Regions from separate parts of the Paenibacillus sp. J22R3 genome, predicted to be linked through region 3. Evidence: riboswitches for the same ligand, from Rfam matches in the RefSeq annotation. Region 3 holds a riboswitch; each other region holds the start of a gene.

Region 1 (4,423 bases), on a different contig from region 3:
ACCTGACCTCTTTGCCTTCCATATTTCCATGAAGGCCTGCTGCATCAAGTGCGGGAACTCCTTTGTATTCCGATACAAAAACGACTGTAAGCATAACCATGAAGATGAGTCCCATCGCCGCGAATACAGCCCAGCCTTGTTTCTTGTTCTTTATCATCAGGCCGAAGGCATAGACAAGCGCGGTAGGAAGCAGCATCATACTAATAATTTGAACCATGTTTGCGAGCGGTGTTGGATTCTCGAACGGATGCGCCGCATTCGTACCGAACCATCCCCCGCCGTTCGTACCGATATTTTTGATTGATTCCAGCGTTGCAACGAGGCCTCTGGTTATCGTTTGCTGAGCCCCTTCAAGCGTGGTCGCATCTACAGCACCTTGGAACGTTTGCGGAATGCCTTGGAACACGTAGAACAAAGCAACCAAGAAGCTGAGCGGCAAGAACACTCGCGTGATTCCGCGAACCATGTCCACATAGAAGTTACCTAGATTATCCTGACGTCCGACGAGTCCGCGTATGAACGCAATCGCAATTGCAAAGCCGGTTGCCGCCGACGTGAACATCGGAAAGGTAATCGCAAGCAATTGAGACAGATAGGATAGTCCGTTCTCACCCGAGTAAGACTGCCAGTTCGTATTCGTAATAAACGATACGGCTGTATTGAAAGCCTGCCCTGCAGGCATATTGCCGATCCCGTCCGGATTAAGCGGCAGAAAGCTTTGAAACCGTAATACAAGATACAATAGGAGCATCATAACAAAGTTGCTCAGCAGGACGGCTGCTACATACTTCTTCCAGCCCATTGCTTCATCTTCGCGTACGCCCATCAACCGATACAGCAACCGTTCAAACGGACCGAACACACGATCCAATGCTGTTTTCTCATGCTGAAACACTTTTACAAGATAACTGCCTACCGGCTTAACCAACAACATAATGATGATCAGCGTAATGGCTACCTGTACGAACCCCATACTCATGTCATGAATCCTCCGCCCTGGCCATTTAGAATTTTTCTGGTTTAACTAACACAAAGCCTAGATACAAAATAAGAATAGCTGCAATAATGCCGACGATAATCATAGCGTTACCTCCCTAGGCTCTCTCACAGAATTTAAGGAATCCCCAGAATATTGCGAATGCAGCAACAAACAATACCACCATTGTAAAATCATTGACCATAACTTCTTACTACCTCCTATAGCTGCATGCAGTGAATTGAGAATATTTTCCCCTGCTAGATTGAAACTATTCATGTCTTTCAGCGTGCTTGAGGTTTCATACGCTGCTTATCGGTTCCCCCTCTTCGGTATAAGGAAATCTTAATACGGGTTGCCGTAAAAAGGGGGTAAAGAAACCTGCTGCCAGGTGTAAAAAAAGTATAAAAATCAATCGTTATCGCCGTCTAGAACGATACGTATGCCTGAGAATGGTCGAATAAATAGGCGCGATTCCATAATGCGTAATTTCGATTGGCTATGCCTTTCGCCGTGTAATCCAGCTGCTCGGCTAAGCTTGTTAATGCCGATTCCATTAAATGCGCGCGTTCCATCCCCCATGCGTCTTGCTTCTGGTGGATGTAGTCCAGACTCTCCTCGAGTGTCAGTCCCTTCATTCGCTGGTAGATGGCCGTCCACTGCACAATGTCGCCCTTCAGGTTACAGCCGTGCATCTGGAATTCAATGAGGCTGCAGCCTCCGTCATTCGTGGTGATGGCGAGTAAACCGCAAATGCAGTCTTCACTATGTCCAGGCAGCCGTTCATCCGTGAGCTCCCCATCAAATTGAAACAGCTCGATCGCCTTAATCTTGCAATCTTTCACAATAGTCACTCTCCTGAATGGTTTGGTAGAAAACACAAAGAGGCCCGGGGAGCAGAGAAACTCTACTCCCGGGCCTCTTTCACAGCGTGCGTAAAGAAACAAGCTGCTGGAAGCTCGATTGAAGGGGGTTCTCTCTCATACGCTTACGAGGTTAGCTGTCGGATTCGGGCTTGAGAGTACCCTACCTTAACAAATAACACCTGTTATGGATTCACCCCAAGAAGCCGTTCTGATCGAAATCGGCTTCTGATTGGTTCCCCCGTTCCTCTTGCGAGGACTCAGCGTTTAAAGCAAGTTATTCCGTTGATGAATCAAATCTTATTCCTGCGCGAAGAGAATGTAAAACCTGATTTACGTGCTAATTCCGCCAATTCTATCGAATTGCGCGCATAATTGCGCTTTCATCCTGCGAACCCATTCTTTTCAATTGGATTATCATAGGAATGCTTCCAAACCTTACTGCTTGTGATGCCAACAATAAGGAGCAAAGCACATTGTTCTCACATGGCAATTGAATGTGACCCCGAGATGCGATACGCTGAAATCTATAATGGACCCGGCCTGCTCGCTGGGAAGAAGGAGATTGGATCATCGTGCAGATTTTGCACCGGGAAAACAGCTCGCTGAACGAGATTACCGTTTACGATACGAATACGTACGGCGAGGAGCATGGGCGATTCCGAGTCCTTCAGTTCTCAAACAGCGCCATGCAAGGTGCTGTGGATTTGGATCAGCCTGAGCGGATCCTATTCGAATATCCGCAGGCTATGCTTCACCTCATGAATGGCAGCAACCCGACCTATCAGCGTCTGTTTATCATTGGTCATGGCGTTGGAACAATTGCTCGACATAGTACGGCGAGAACGATCAAAGTTGCGGAGCTGGACGAGCGAGTTGTGGCGTTAAGCAGGCAATATTTTGGCTATCGTGACGATAATGTGGCGGTTGGCGATGGCCGTGAACTGCTCTCATGCGAAGCTGAGCATACGGTTGATTTTATTGTGCTCGATGCCTTCTCCGATAAGGGAACGCCGCGGCATTTGACTTCGATGAGCTTCTTCGAGCTTGCTGCCGCCAAGCTGGATGAGAGCGGTGCTATCCTCATCAATCTCATGGGTAAGCGTGAGAACGATGCACATATAAACGCCATCTATACAACACTTCGAGAAGTGTTTCGATTCGTGAAAGCATTTGCTTTGCCAGCTGAAAACGCCGCGGATCGTCGAAATTACATCCTGACGGGCAGCAGCGCCCCGCTGACCTGCCAGACTCGCCGAATGGCCGGGTTTATGGAAATGGAATTGGGGCAAGGCTATATCATCGTGGATCACGATCACGACTAGTAGGATTCGCCTATCAGACGTGCTAGTGATATTTTTGATAAGAGAGGGGTTGCTATAAACCTTTGAATACGCCAGCCGCTCCGGCGCAGACCGTCCGCTTATTCGCTGCCGTCCCTGTACCGGATTCCATTAAACAGTCACTTTCGATAGGGTGCGAGGACATCAAATCACAGCTTCTATTTCGCAAATGGGCACATCCTGACGATTATCACATCACGCTGCAATTTCTGGGCGATACGCCAATAGAGCTTGTCCCTGCCATCTCGGCAGCACTTCGTGAAGCAGCATCGTCCGTTCAGGCTTTCGCGTTACATGTGACTTCGCTGGGCGTCTTCGGGCGTCCGATTCGCCCCTCCGTCCTGTGGGCTGACGTCGCAGGGGATGTCGAGCAGCTGCACAACTTGCAACAGCATGTTGCAAGGAGGTTAAAACCTCTCGGCCTCATGCCGGAGAGCCGCACCTACCATCCGCATCTCACGCTTGCACGCAACTACGCGGGCGAAAGCTCATTCGAGCCATCGCAACTGAACGGCTGGAAGCTGCCGCCGACCGGAAGCCCGCTCCAGTGGCAAGCGGATGCCATAACCCTCTATCGAAGCCACCTGCAGCGACGTCCGATGTATGAGTCCGTTTCGGTTGCTCCGCTCCTTCTCTGAGTTTTTCCCTATTCCCCTCCAATATTTGCGTTATACTGGTTAATAAACAACCCATTTTGGAGGTAGATGTGCCCCTATGGAATCACGCTGTTTCATTACCCATACCACCTATCAAGACTGGCCCGCCGTCCTCATGGAATCTACTGAGCTGCGGATTACCGTCATACCCGAGCTGGGAGGCAAAATCGTCTCCCTAGAGAACCGCCTTACCGGTAAAGAGTGGGTCGTCGGCACCGGGTCCCGTCCACTCGCTAAGGTCGAACATGGCTCTGACTTCCTCGCAGCGGATATGAGCGGCTGGGATGAATGTTTCCCTACCGTTGCCGCATGTCTCTACCCGTTAGAAGGGGACAACTTCGGACAACACATGCCGGATCATGGCGATGTATGGTCCATCCCGTGGGAGGTTTCTTTCGAAGAACAAGATGCACTCGTTTGCAAAGTAGTCGGAAGAGCGCTCCCCTATGAATTGACAAGAACCATTCGATTCGAGAACGATCAGCAGCTGCGTTTCGAATACACAGTTCGGAACCTCAGTTCGGAGACGATAGCGGCATTTTGGCTTGCGCATCCCCAGTTTGTTGCCACGACAAACACGCGGAT
Region 2 (4,423 bases), on a different contig from region 3:
CCCCAGCGCCTGCCTGCGGCTCCCAGCCGCCAAGAAACCGCGCGACCCGCGTCAGCGGTTTCTGCGTCGCCGACACGCCGATCCTCTGCACCGGCTGAGCCGCGAGCGCGGACAGCCGCTCCAGCGAGAGCGACAAATGCGCGCCGCGCTTGTCGCCGGCAAGGCTGTGGATCTCGTCGACGATGACGGTCTCGACGGTTCCAAGCATTGTGCGACCTTTGTCCGAGGTGAGCAGCAGGTAGAGGGACTCCGGCGTTGTCACGAGCACGTCGGGAGGGCGCCGAGCCATGCGCGCCCGTTCGCTAGAAGGCGTATCGCCGGTCCGCACCGCGGAGCGGATGCCCGGCCATGCTTCGGCCGTGTCGCCGCCAGCCTCTCCGGATTCACTCTCAAACCGTTCAATATCCTGCATAAATCCGACCAAATGGTGTTGAATATCATTGTTGAGCGCCTTAAGAGGCGTAATATATAGCACACGCACACCGGGTGGCAGGGTTTTACCCCGTGCAGCAGCAGCCAGCTTGCGCTGAGCAAGGCGATTCAAACATGGCAGCAGTGCAGCCAATGTTTTGCCCGATCCGGTTGGCGCGGCAATCAGCGTATGACGGCCTTCCACAATGGCGGCCCATGCTTCCAGTTGGACAGGGGTAGGTTCGCCGAAAGTATGCCAGAACCAACCGGCCAGCGTCTTATGAAATCCCGCGAGCGCGGGGGATGAGAGTGACATAGCGGAAGCTCCTTTTCTATTCAAGTACTCAAAATGTATAATTTCATCTCCAAAAGACACCGCCAGCTGGTTAGTTTCACTGGAACGCGCCATCCAGAGCCCATATATCTGCAAACGAACTCAATTATTAATTCTAACGAATCCCACAGGCCTTATTTCGGCCAAATAACGCAATTTGAAATTCTAACGAATCCTACAGGTCTTATTTGGACTGAAATAGCCCTTTTCCATCCATATTCACCTAAATAAGACCGCTAGGGTTCGTTAGAATCGAAAAGTATCGATTTCCCCTAAAATAAGACCTCCACGATTCGTTAGCCTGCAACCACTGTCGCTGTCCCCGGCACCGGAGCGTCATCCCGGCTAACAGCAGCTCCACCGAATGAAATGACCTTCTCGGCCCCGGCCGACGCGCCACGCATTTCTCCACGGCACCAGCCATCAATCCGTCGACGTTCTCCGTCTGCCTTCTCCACCAATCCATCGCCTTCCCCGCCGCGCCAACCGCACGCGCCGTTCCCCACCTCTATCATCCTACTATTCATCATGAGTCAATCGATTCCTCTTTAGACAGTCCTCGCCGCTCTAACCTGCTAAAAATCGGTCATTTGTTAAGCTTCGTCACATAAGCTTAGAAAAAAGGAGGAATCCGGGATGGCAGGATGGCGGGACAGCATAGAGAGTCGGCGAGCAGAGTGGAAGAAGCTTGAGGTTGGTTTAACGGATACGTTGGCGGGACGGCGCGTACTGCGGGTGAGTGGACCGAGAACGCCGCGACTGACGACGCCGGTGACGAAGGCGGTCCGTCAAGAGGAACTCCAAGCAGTGGCCGATACGTTCGATGCGGGGCTGGCTTGTTTCTGCCTCGGCGAGCTGCCGGCGGGGGAGCGTCAGCACTTCCTCGAGGCCTGGCATGAGCGGCTTGCCTCAGGCGCGATCGTCGTCATGGCCGACCGCCGAAGCGAGGGCTGTGCGACGCCGATTGAGCTGCATGATCTGTTTGCGCCGCTCGGCAGCAAGCTCGATGTCCAGGTTGGCCGAACGTTCTGGTGGGTGCGCTACTTAAGGCGGTAATGCCGATTATACCATCGAATAGAACAAAAGAAGCCGCAGGTGCTTGTCCCGAAGGACGAACAGCTGCGGCTTCTTTTGTGCTCACACAGGCACCTTAGGCAGGTGCAATAATCAATCTTACTCGTCGCCGCCGCCATCTGCAACGTCAGTAGGCTCGTCCGCGTATTTCTCATACGTTTCCGGGCTCATCACGCGGCGTGCTGTAACATACCGTTTGGAATAGTAGGAATCGCTCAGTGCGCTGATGGTTACACCTTTGCTGGTGGAGGAGTGTGCAAACTTGCCTTCGCCAACATAGACGCCAACATGCGAGATTCCTTTTCCTGTCGTATTAAAGAATACGAGGTCGCCGGCGATCAAATCCGCTTTCGCGATTTTCTTGCCAAGCTGTGCTTGCGAACGGGATGCATGCGGGATATCCACGCCGAGTTTATTAAACACGTACATGGTGAATCCGGAGCAGTCAAACCCTTTCGTTGTAGTACCGGTGTACACATAAGGTGTACCGATCAGATCTGAGATGACCCCATCCATTTTGGATTGCGCGAAAACGCTTCCTGTTTGAAAAAGTAGAAGCATCGCCAGTCCGATCAAAAGTGCAGAAAGCTTTTTCAAAACGGGAAACTCCTTCCAGTGCCTACGAGGTTAGCTGTGGGGTTCGGTTGAAGGCTCCCTATGATCACCTCTGGCATGCCGCGTCTTGCTTTGCGGATGTCGGGATCAATTCACCCAAGATGGTTCCCCCGTTTCCCGTGATGGGAATTCGGCAAAATTTTCATTTCTAGGCATAATTATTCGATCATTTTCTTCCTTCTCCTCCCTAGTTCACAACTTGTTCACAAATTAAAATTATTAGAATGCAACCTTTTATCTCTCACTTTCGTATAGTGGCCGCTAGTTTCGGCGATTTATGGGGCTCGCCCGCGATCAGCCCACCGTGCAAAGCATGTCTCATCTTGAAATGAAGCACATGTCAAAAAAACCCGCTCTACCCGAGGAGTTTGTCTTTAATATGCCAGTAATTAGTGAAAAAGGAGGCCGTCCCACTGTCATGAACATGACATGATGGGCGGCCTCCATGCATGGATTAGACCTGTTTCGACTGCCAAGCATCGTACTGGGCGGCTACCGTCCATACCTTCATGATGGTTCGGATCAACTGGTAACCTTGATGCAGGATGAGCGCCAGCAGACCTGCCCACAGCAGCGATACGGAAGCAATGGTCATACTGAGCGCGGCTCCAATTGCCCACATTAGAAGCGAAATACCGGCGAAAGGCAGGAAATTCGCAATGCATGTCCATAGGGAGCGGAGGGCGCCGGTTCCGGCGACTGCCCCGAACTGCATGGAGAGGAAGAGCAGGTGGATCAGAACCGCCCAAGCGAGCCAAGCACCCGCCCACGGACCGGCTTGCTGTGCAAACTCCAGCAGCGAGTTGCTTCCTAATAGTTTCGTTAATGCCCTCGGCAGCAGCCAAATGGCCGGCAGGAGCGTGAGTGTTGTTTCCACCAAGTAGAGCAGCGCAACCGGCTTCCAAGCAGCGCGGATGCCTTTTAGAAATTTCGTGCCGTTCTCGTCCGTTACATGATGGAGGGAGTGGAACAGCCCTGCATTCAGGAAAGGGGTGATCACAATGCGCCCGGCCAGCAGCCCGCAGAAGAGCCAGACATAGGGGCGGATCAGATCGGTCTTGATGAGCTGGAACTGTGCTTCCGTCATGAAGAGCTGAACGGCTGTACCACTGCTGCCGATGCTGTCCGGGAATCTTTTTAGAAGCGGCACGGTTATCCCTTCAATGGTTCGATAGAGGAAGAAGCCCCATATCAGCTCATATAGAAACAGCATAATGATAATGTAGAAGTGCTTAACGGTCAGTCGCCAGCCTTGCTTCAGATGCGTTCTCATTTATCATCACCTCCCGGAAAGTTTTTGCTAGGCTTCACCATGCGATGCAAGCAAAGATGCTCTCAATCAGCTTGGAAACACCGACACTCCAGCGTGTGCGTGATTTCTCTGCGAGCTCGGCTTTCATAAAGTTGTTGATGTGTTTGTTGTCGAGCACGTTGTCGTTGTGCGGATCGACGGCGGCCCACAGCAGCTTGGAGGAGTGGACGATTTTATATTGAATGTGGGTTTCTTGGCCGTCCCACACTTTAGGCATCAGCGTACCGTCGGCAAAATGGAACACGACCGACACCGGCCCGGAGCTGCCGCCTGTCTTCTTGATGAGTACGACCGATTCGTACTGCGTCTCATTGCCTTGTTTCACTGGACGTACATGAATGGAAGCGACCGAGTAATCGGACATGGCATCCCCGTACACGAAATGGCTGAAGTAGTCGTTCCACTTGGACTTCGTTACGGACTCCACGACACGCTGGAAGTCGGCGGTGGAAGGATGCTTGAATTTATATTTTTGAAAATAAGTCCGCATAATCTTACGCATCGTCTGGGCGCCGACCTGCTTCTCGATGCCGAAGAGCACCAGCTTCGCGCGCATGTATACATTCTCGGCATAGTGATTGTTGCTGTGGTAGGACCAGGAAAGCTGCTTCAGCGGTGCAGGGTTCGTCATGTAGCTTGCTTCCACCGGCAAATTCGGCTCCACGCCGTATTCGCTC
Region 3 (4,423 bases):
AGTTCGACATTTGTGTCGAATGATTGAACTTTAAGGAGCGTGATTCGACATGAGTGCTGCTCATCGAGAGGATAAACTCGCGGAAGAGAAAGTATTTAAGGACCCTGTACATAAATATATTTACGTTCAGGATCAGCTGATTTGGCAGCTCATAAATACGCGGGAATTTCAACGGCTGCGTCGCATTCGCCAGCTTGGCACTTCGTATCTGACCTTTCATGGAGCAGAGCACAGTCGGTTCTCACATTCCCTGGGCGTCTACGAAATTACTCGCAAAATCATATCTCAGTTTGAGCGCAGCGGTTATACCGATTGGCCAAAGGAGGAGAAGCTCGTTGCCCTATGTGCTGCTTTGCTTCATGACATCGGACATGGCCCATTCTCTCATTCCATAGAGGATGTGTTCGACAGCCACCATGAGGAGTGGACATGCCGCATTTTGCTTGGAAATACGGAAATTAATGCAGTCTTACGCGAATTTGATTCGAGCTATCCGGAGCGCATTGCCGCCGTTATTTGCAAAACCTATCATCAGCCTATAGTGGTCAGTCTGGTCTCCAGTCAGATGGATGCCGATCGCATGGATTACTTGCTTAGAGATGCTTATTTTACGGGAGTGAATTACGGCACCTTTGATCTGGAGCGTATATTGCGAGTGCTGCGGCCTCATCAGGGCAGGATTGTGGTGAAGGAAAGCGGCATGCATGCCGTCGAAGACTATCTCATGTCTCGTTATCAAATGTACTGGCAGGTGTATTTTCACCCGGTCACGAGAAGCTCTGAAATTATATTAAGGCAAATCTTCCGAAGGGCGAAGGAGCTCTTCGCGAATGATTACAAATTTCATACATTAATGAAGCCTATAAAGATGCTGCTTGCGGGCACAATGGACATTGAAGGGTATTTGGATCTGGATGAAGCCCTTGTTCAAACGGCTTTTGCACAATGGGTCCATGAGCCTGATCCCGTGTTGTCGGACCTATGCCGTAGGTTTCTCAATCGCAAGCTGTACAAATATGTTACGATGGATCACCCTGATGAGAAGCTGTGGCAAGAAATCCGTGAGCAGCTGCAAGAAATCGGCCTTCATCCGGACTATCACCTAGAAATTGACTTTCCTTACGACATGCCCTACGATGTTTATCGTCCCGGCTCAACAACTGCTGCAGGCAAGGAAGAAAAACCTCCGATTCTGCTGCTGAGCAGTGATGAACGATTGTCGGAAATCTCAAGCCGCTCGGATATCATTCGTTCCATTACCGGTATCCATCAAGGCAAGTACCATCTTTATTACCCGGAGGAACCGCTTCGCGAATCAGCTCACAGGCTGCCTGCGAAACTCCGCGAATTATTTGCTTTAATGTAGAAAGGGGTTTCCATATCCATCATGTTAATCGACACGCATACGCATTTAGACTCGCCTAAATTCGACGAAGACCGAGCAGAAGTTATCGAAAGAGCGCAGGCTGCCGGCGTACATAAGCTCATCAATATCGGCTTTAACCGTGAGACCATCCCAACTACGATGGCGCTTGCCGAGCAGTATTCCTTTATCTATGCGGCTGTGGGCTGGCATCCGGTTGACAGTATTGATATGCGTCCCGAGGATCTGGATTGGATTGCATCGCTTTGTGACCATCCGAAGGTTGTGGCGATCGGCGAAATTGGTCTGGATTACCACTGGGACACCTCGCCTAAAGATGTTCAGCAGCGAGTATTCCGCGAACAAATCCAATTAGCCAAGCAGAAACGGATGCCAATCGTTATTCATAATCGGGATGCCCACGAGGATGTCGTCCGTTTGCTTCGAGAAGAGGATGCCAAGGACGTTGGCGGGGTCATGCACTGCTTCTCCGGTAGTTGGGAAACGGCGAAACAATGTCTCGATATGAACTTCTATATTTCGTTCGGTGGACCGCTTACATTCACCAATGCAAGGGTGCCAAAGGAAGTGCTTTCACAAGTGCCTCTGGACCGAATTTTGATCGAAACGGATGCTCCTTATTTGGCTCCTCACCCCCATCGCGGAAAACGAAATGAGTCTGCATTCGTCCGTCTTGTAGCAAACACGATCTCGGAGATAACGGGTAAAAGTGTGGAGGAAGTCGGCGAAATAACCACGGAAAACGCAAGGAAATGTTTTGGAATCTGATGAAAACGGCTTTGAAAGCAAGGATTTGGGACTATTCTCGTGATAAAACTGATTTTGATTGAAGAAATTGCTTGCTTTTCGTCTATTTTTCCTTGAAATTCGTTAAAATCGTCATTAATCAGTTCTTTACAATGTGGCGCGGTAGACGGTATGATTCATTTCAGAGCAACAAAACTTGTATTCCTTTTCCAATAAAACGCTTAATCTCCGGAATTCGGAGAGCGGGGGAACCAATTGTTGAAACTGTTTGTATCACGGAGAAACAGCTTGTTCGTTTCTTCTCCTTAAAACGTGTTCGTCGACTAAAGGGCGACACTGTTTTGTACAAGGCAGACAGCGATAGACATGAAATTCTTCTTGGGGTGAATTTTGCGACCGGCACAGCAGCAATTGTTCGAACGTGCCATTAGCGAATAGGGCGACTCTCACGTCCGAATCCGACAGCTAACCTCGTAAGCGTCAATAAGAGAGATCAACCTCGTGCATGCAATTCCATGCTACCATTGTCTAATGGGAAGCCACGAAACAGATCCTCTGTCGTCGGGCTTCTTTTTGTTTGAAAGAAGCATAAACTGACGACAAAAGCTGTATTATGGAAGTGGTCCGGGGCTGAATTTGGAAAGAAAATCTCTATAGTCGCGTCTATGTAATCATGCGTAACAAAGGCGGCGGGGCTATGTAAGGAGGACCGATGAAATGGGAGCACTCCAGCTTAAGGACACCCATGGGAAACGATCATCCAGCATGTCTTTCGCATTGCGATGGAAGCATGAGAACATGCGTTTAATTGTACTAAGCGCTATGATCTCAATCGCTATGACTTTCATGTTTCTGGTGTTGTTGTACGGAACGGCTGACAAGCGCGTGTCCGTAGTAGTGAATGGACGAGAAACCATTGTCTCTACGAAGCAATGGGTCCTTCAACGCCTACTGGATGAACAAGCTATTGCAGTTGGCACTTATGATAAAGTGTCGATGCCGCTGGATGGCGGTATTAAAGACGGTGACCGAATTGTTATTAATCAAGCGGTGCCTCTTATTGTAAAAGCTGACGGCAAAGCAAGAACGTTGTACACGACAGAAAGAACCGTACAGGCGGCGATCGATCAGGCTCATATATCGATACGCAGTCAAGATAAGGTAGTACCTTCGTTATCCTCGGGACTTAAACCGAATATGATTATTTCAATCACTCGGATTGATACGAAGATCTCGGAGAGTACCCACCCCGTTCCCTTCTCCACTGTGAAGAAGGATGATCCCAAGCTAGCGCAAGGGAAAGAACAGCTTGTCCAAACGGGTAAACAAGGCACGGTCGTTAAACGTTATGAAAAGACTTTCGAAGACGGAGTTCTAGTCTCGCAGACATTAGTCGAGAAGTTGACCAAGTCACCTTCTGTCGATCAAATCGTGTCGGTCGGGACGAAGAAACCTGAACCGAAGGTAACGATGCTGCGGGCGAATTCGCCGAGCATATCTACCATGACGAAGCGAGGCGTTACGTTCAGTGCAAAGAAAGTAATAAAGAATGTAACCCTTACGGCTTATTCTGCCGGCTTGGCTTCGACGGGTAAAGGCAAGAACCATCCACAGTACGGTATTACCGCATCGGGAGCACGCGTTCAAGAAGGCCGTACCATTGCGGTCGACCCGAAAGTCATTCCGATCGGCTGGTGGGTGTATATCGAAGGAATCGGTTTCCGCCGAGCTGAGGATACGGGCAGTGCAGTCAAAGGCAACAAGATTGATGTTTACTTTGACAGCGAGTCGTATGCCGATAAATTTGGGCGGAAGCGGGGCTATACGGTTTATGTGCTGGGTCCGAAGAAACCATCAGCAGTGTAGGCAGTATTCCTCGGTATGAACATGCGTATCGTATTTCGCGCGTAAATATGCCATCATAAGAAGAGGCGATGCCTCTTCTTTTTGCATGTTGTACGGAAGGGAAGGAATGGAGTCCCATGATTAAAGAAATCATTGTAGTAGAAGGTAAAGACGATACTGTCGCCATCAAACGCGCCGTTGAAGCAGAAACCATTGAGACCGGTGGGTCGGCGATTGGCGAAGGGGTAATCCGCCGAGTCATGCTGGCGCAGGAGCGCAGAGGCGTTATTATTTTCACCGACCCTGATCATGCAGGCGAGCGAATCCGCAAGATCGTGGCGCAGCGTGTACCAGGCTGCAAGCATGCTTTTCTCCCTCAGGAGGAGGCGCTTTACAAAGGAGACATAGGCGTCGAGAACGCATCACCGGAAGCAATTAAGCGAGCAC

The links. Region 3 has a riboswitch for cyclic di-AMP ahead of AC0YN4_RS29945 (G5 domain-containing protein). Riboswitches for the same ligand answer to the same signal wherever they lie in the genome.
Region 1: it holds a riboswitch for cyclic di-AMP, as region 3 does, so the genes downstream of both, AC0YN4_RS31385 (hypothetical protein) here and AC0YN4_RS29945 (G5 domain-containing protein) in region 3, are expected to answer to the same signal.
Region 2: it holds a riboswitch for cyclic di-AMP, as region 3 does, so the genes downstream of both, AC0YN4_RS26105 (C40 family peptidase) here and AC0YN4_RS29945 (G5 domain-containing protein) in region 3, are expected to answer to the same signal.

The regions. Positions count from the first base shown of each region.
Region 1 is NZ_JBWDNS010000016.1:17,744-22,166, reverse strand. Features, by position in the region: gene kdpA (potassium-transporting ATPase subunit KdpA) at 1-973, opposite strand, end outside; gene AC0YN4_RS31390 (potassium-transporting ATPase subunit F) at 1,005-1,082, opposite strand; gene AC0YN4_RS31385 (hypothetical protein) at 1,405-1,821, opposite strand; cyclic di-AMP (ydaO/yuaA leader) riboswitch at 1,947-2,115, opposite strand; gene AC0YN4_RS31380 (spermidine synthase) at 2,415-3,164, shown strand; gene thpR (RNA 2',3'-cyclic phosphodiesterase) at 3,227-3,820, shown strand; gene AC0YN4_RS31370 (hypothetical protein) at 3,897-4,423, shown strand, end outside.
Region 2 is NZ_JBWDNS010000007.1:35,602-40,024, reverse strand. Features, by position in the region: gene AC0YN4_RS26120 (DEAD/DEAH box helicase) at 1-727, opposite strand, end outside; gene AC0YN4_RS26115 (hypothetical protein) at 1,042-1,275, opposite strand; gene AC0YN4_RS26110 (hypothetical protein) at 1,382-1,801, shown strand; gene AC0YN4_RS26105 (C40 family peptidase) at 1,919-2,416, opposite strand; cyclic di-AMP (ydaO/yuaA leader) riboswitch at 2,421-2,580, opposite strand; gene AC0YN4_RS26100 (hypothetical protein) at 2,889-3,707, opposite strand; gene AC0YN4_RS26095 (M1 family aminopeptidase) at 3,742-4,423, opposite strand, start outside.
Region 3 is NZ_JBWDNS010000012.1:8,954-13,376, forward strand. Features, by position in the region: gene AC0YN4_RS29935 (HD domain-containing protein) at 50-1,366, shown strand; gene AC0YN4_RS29940 (TatD family hydrolase) at 1,388-2,152, shown strand; cyclic di-AMP (ydaO/yuaA leader) riboswitch at 2,340-2,626, shown strand; gene AC0YN4_RS29945 (G5 domain-containing protein) at 2,849-3,997, shown strand; gene rnmV (ribonuclease M5) at 4,114-4,423, shown strand, end outside.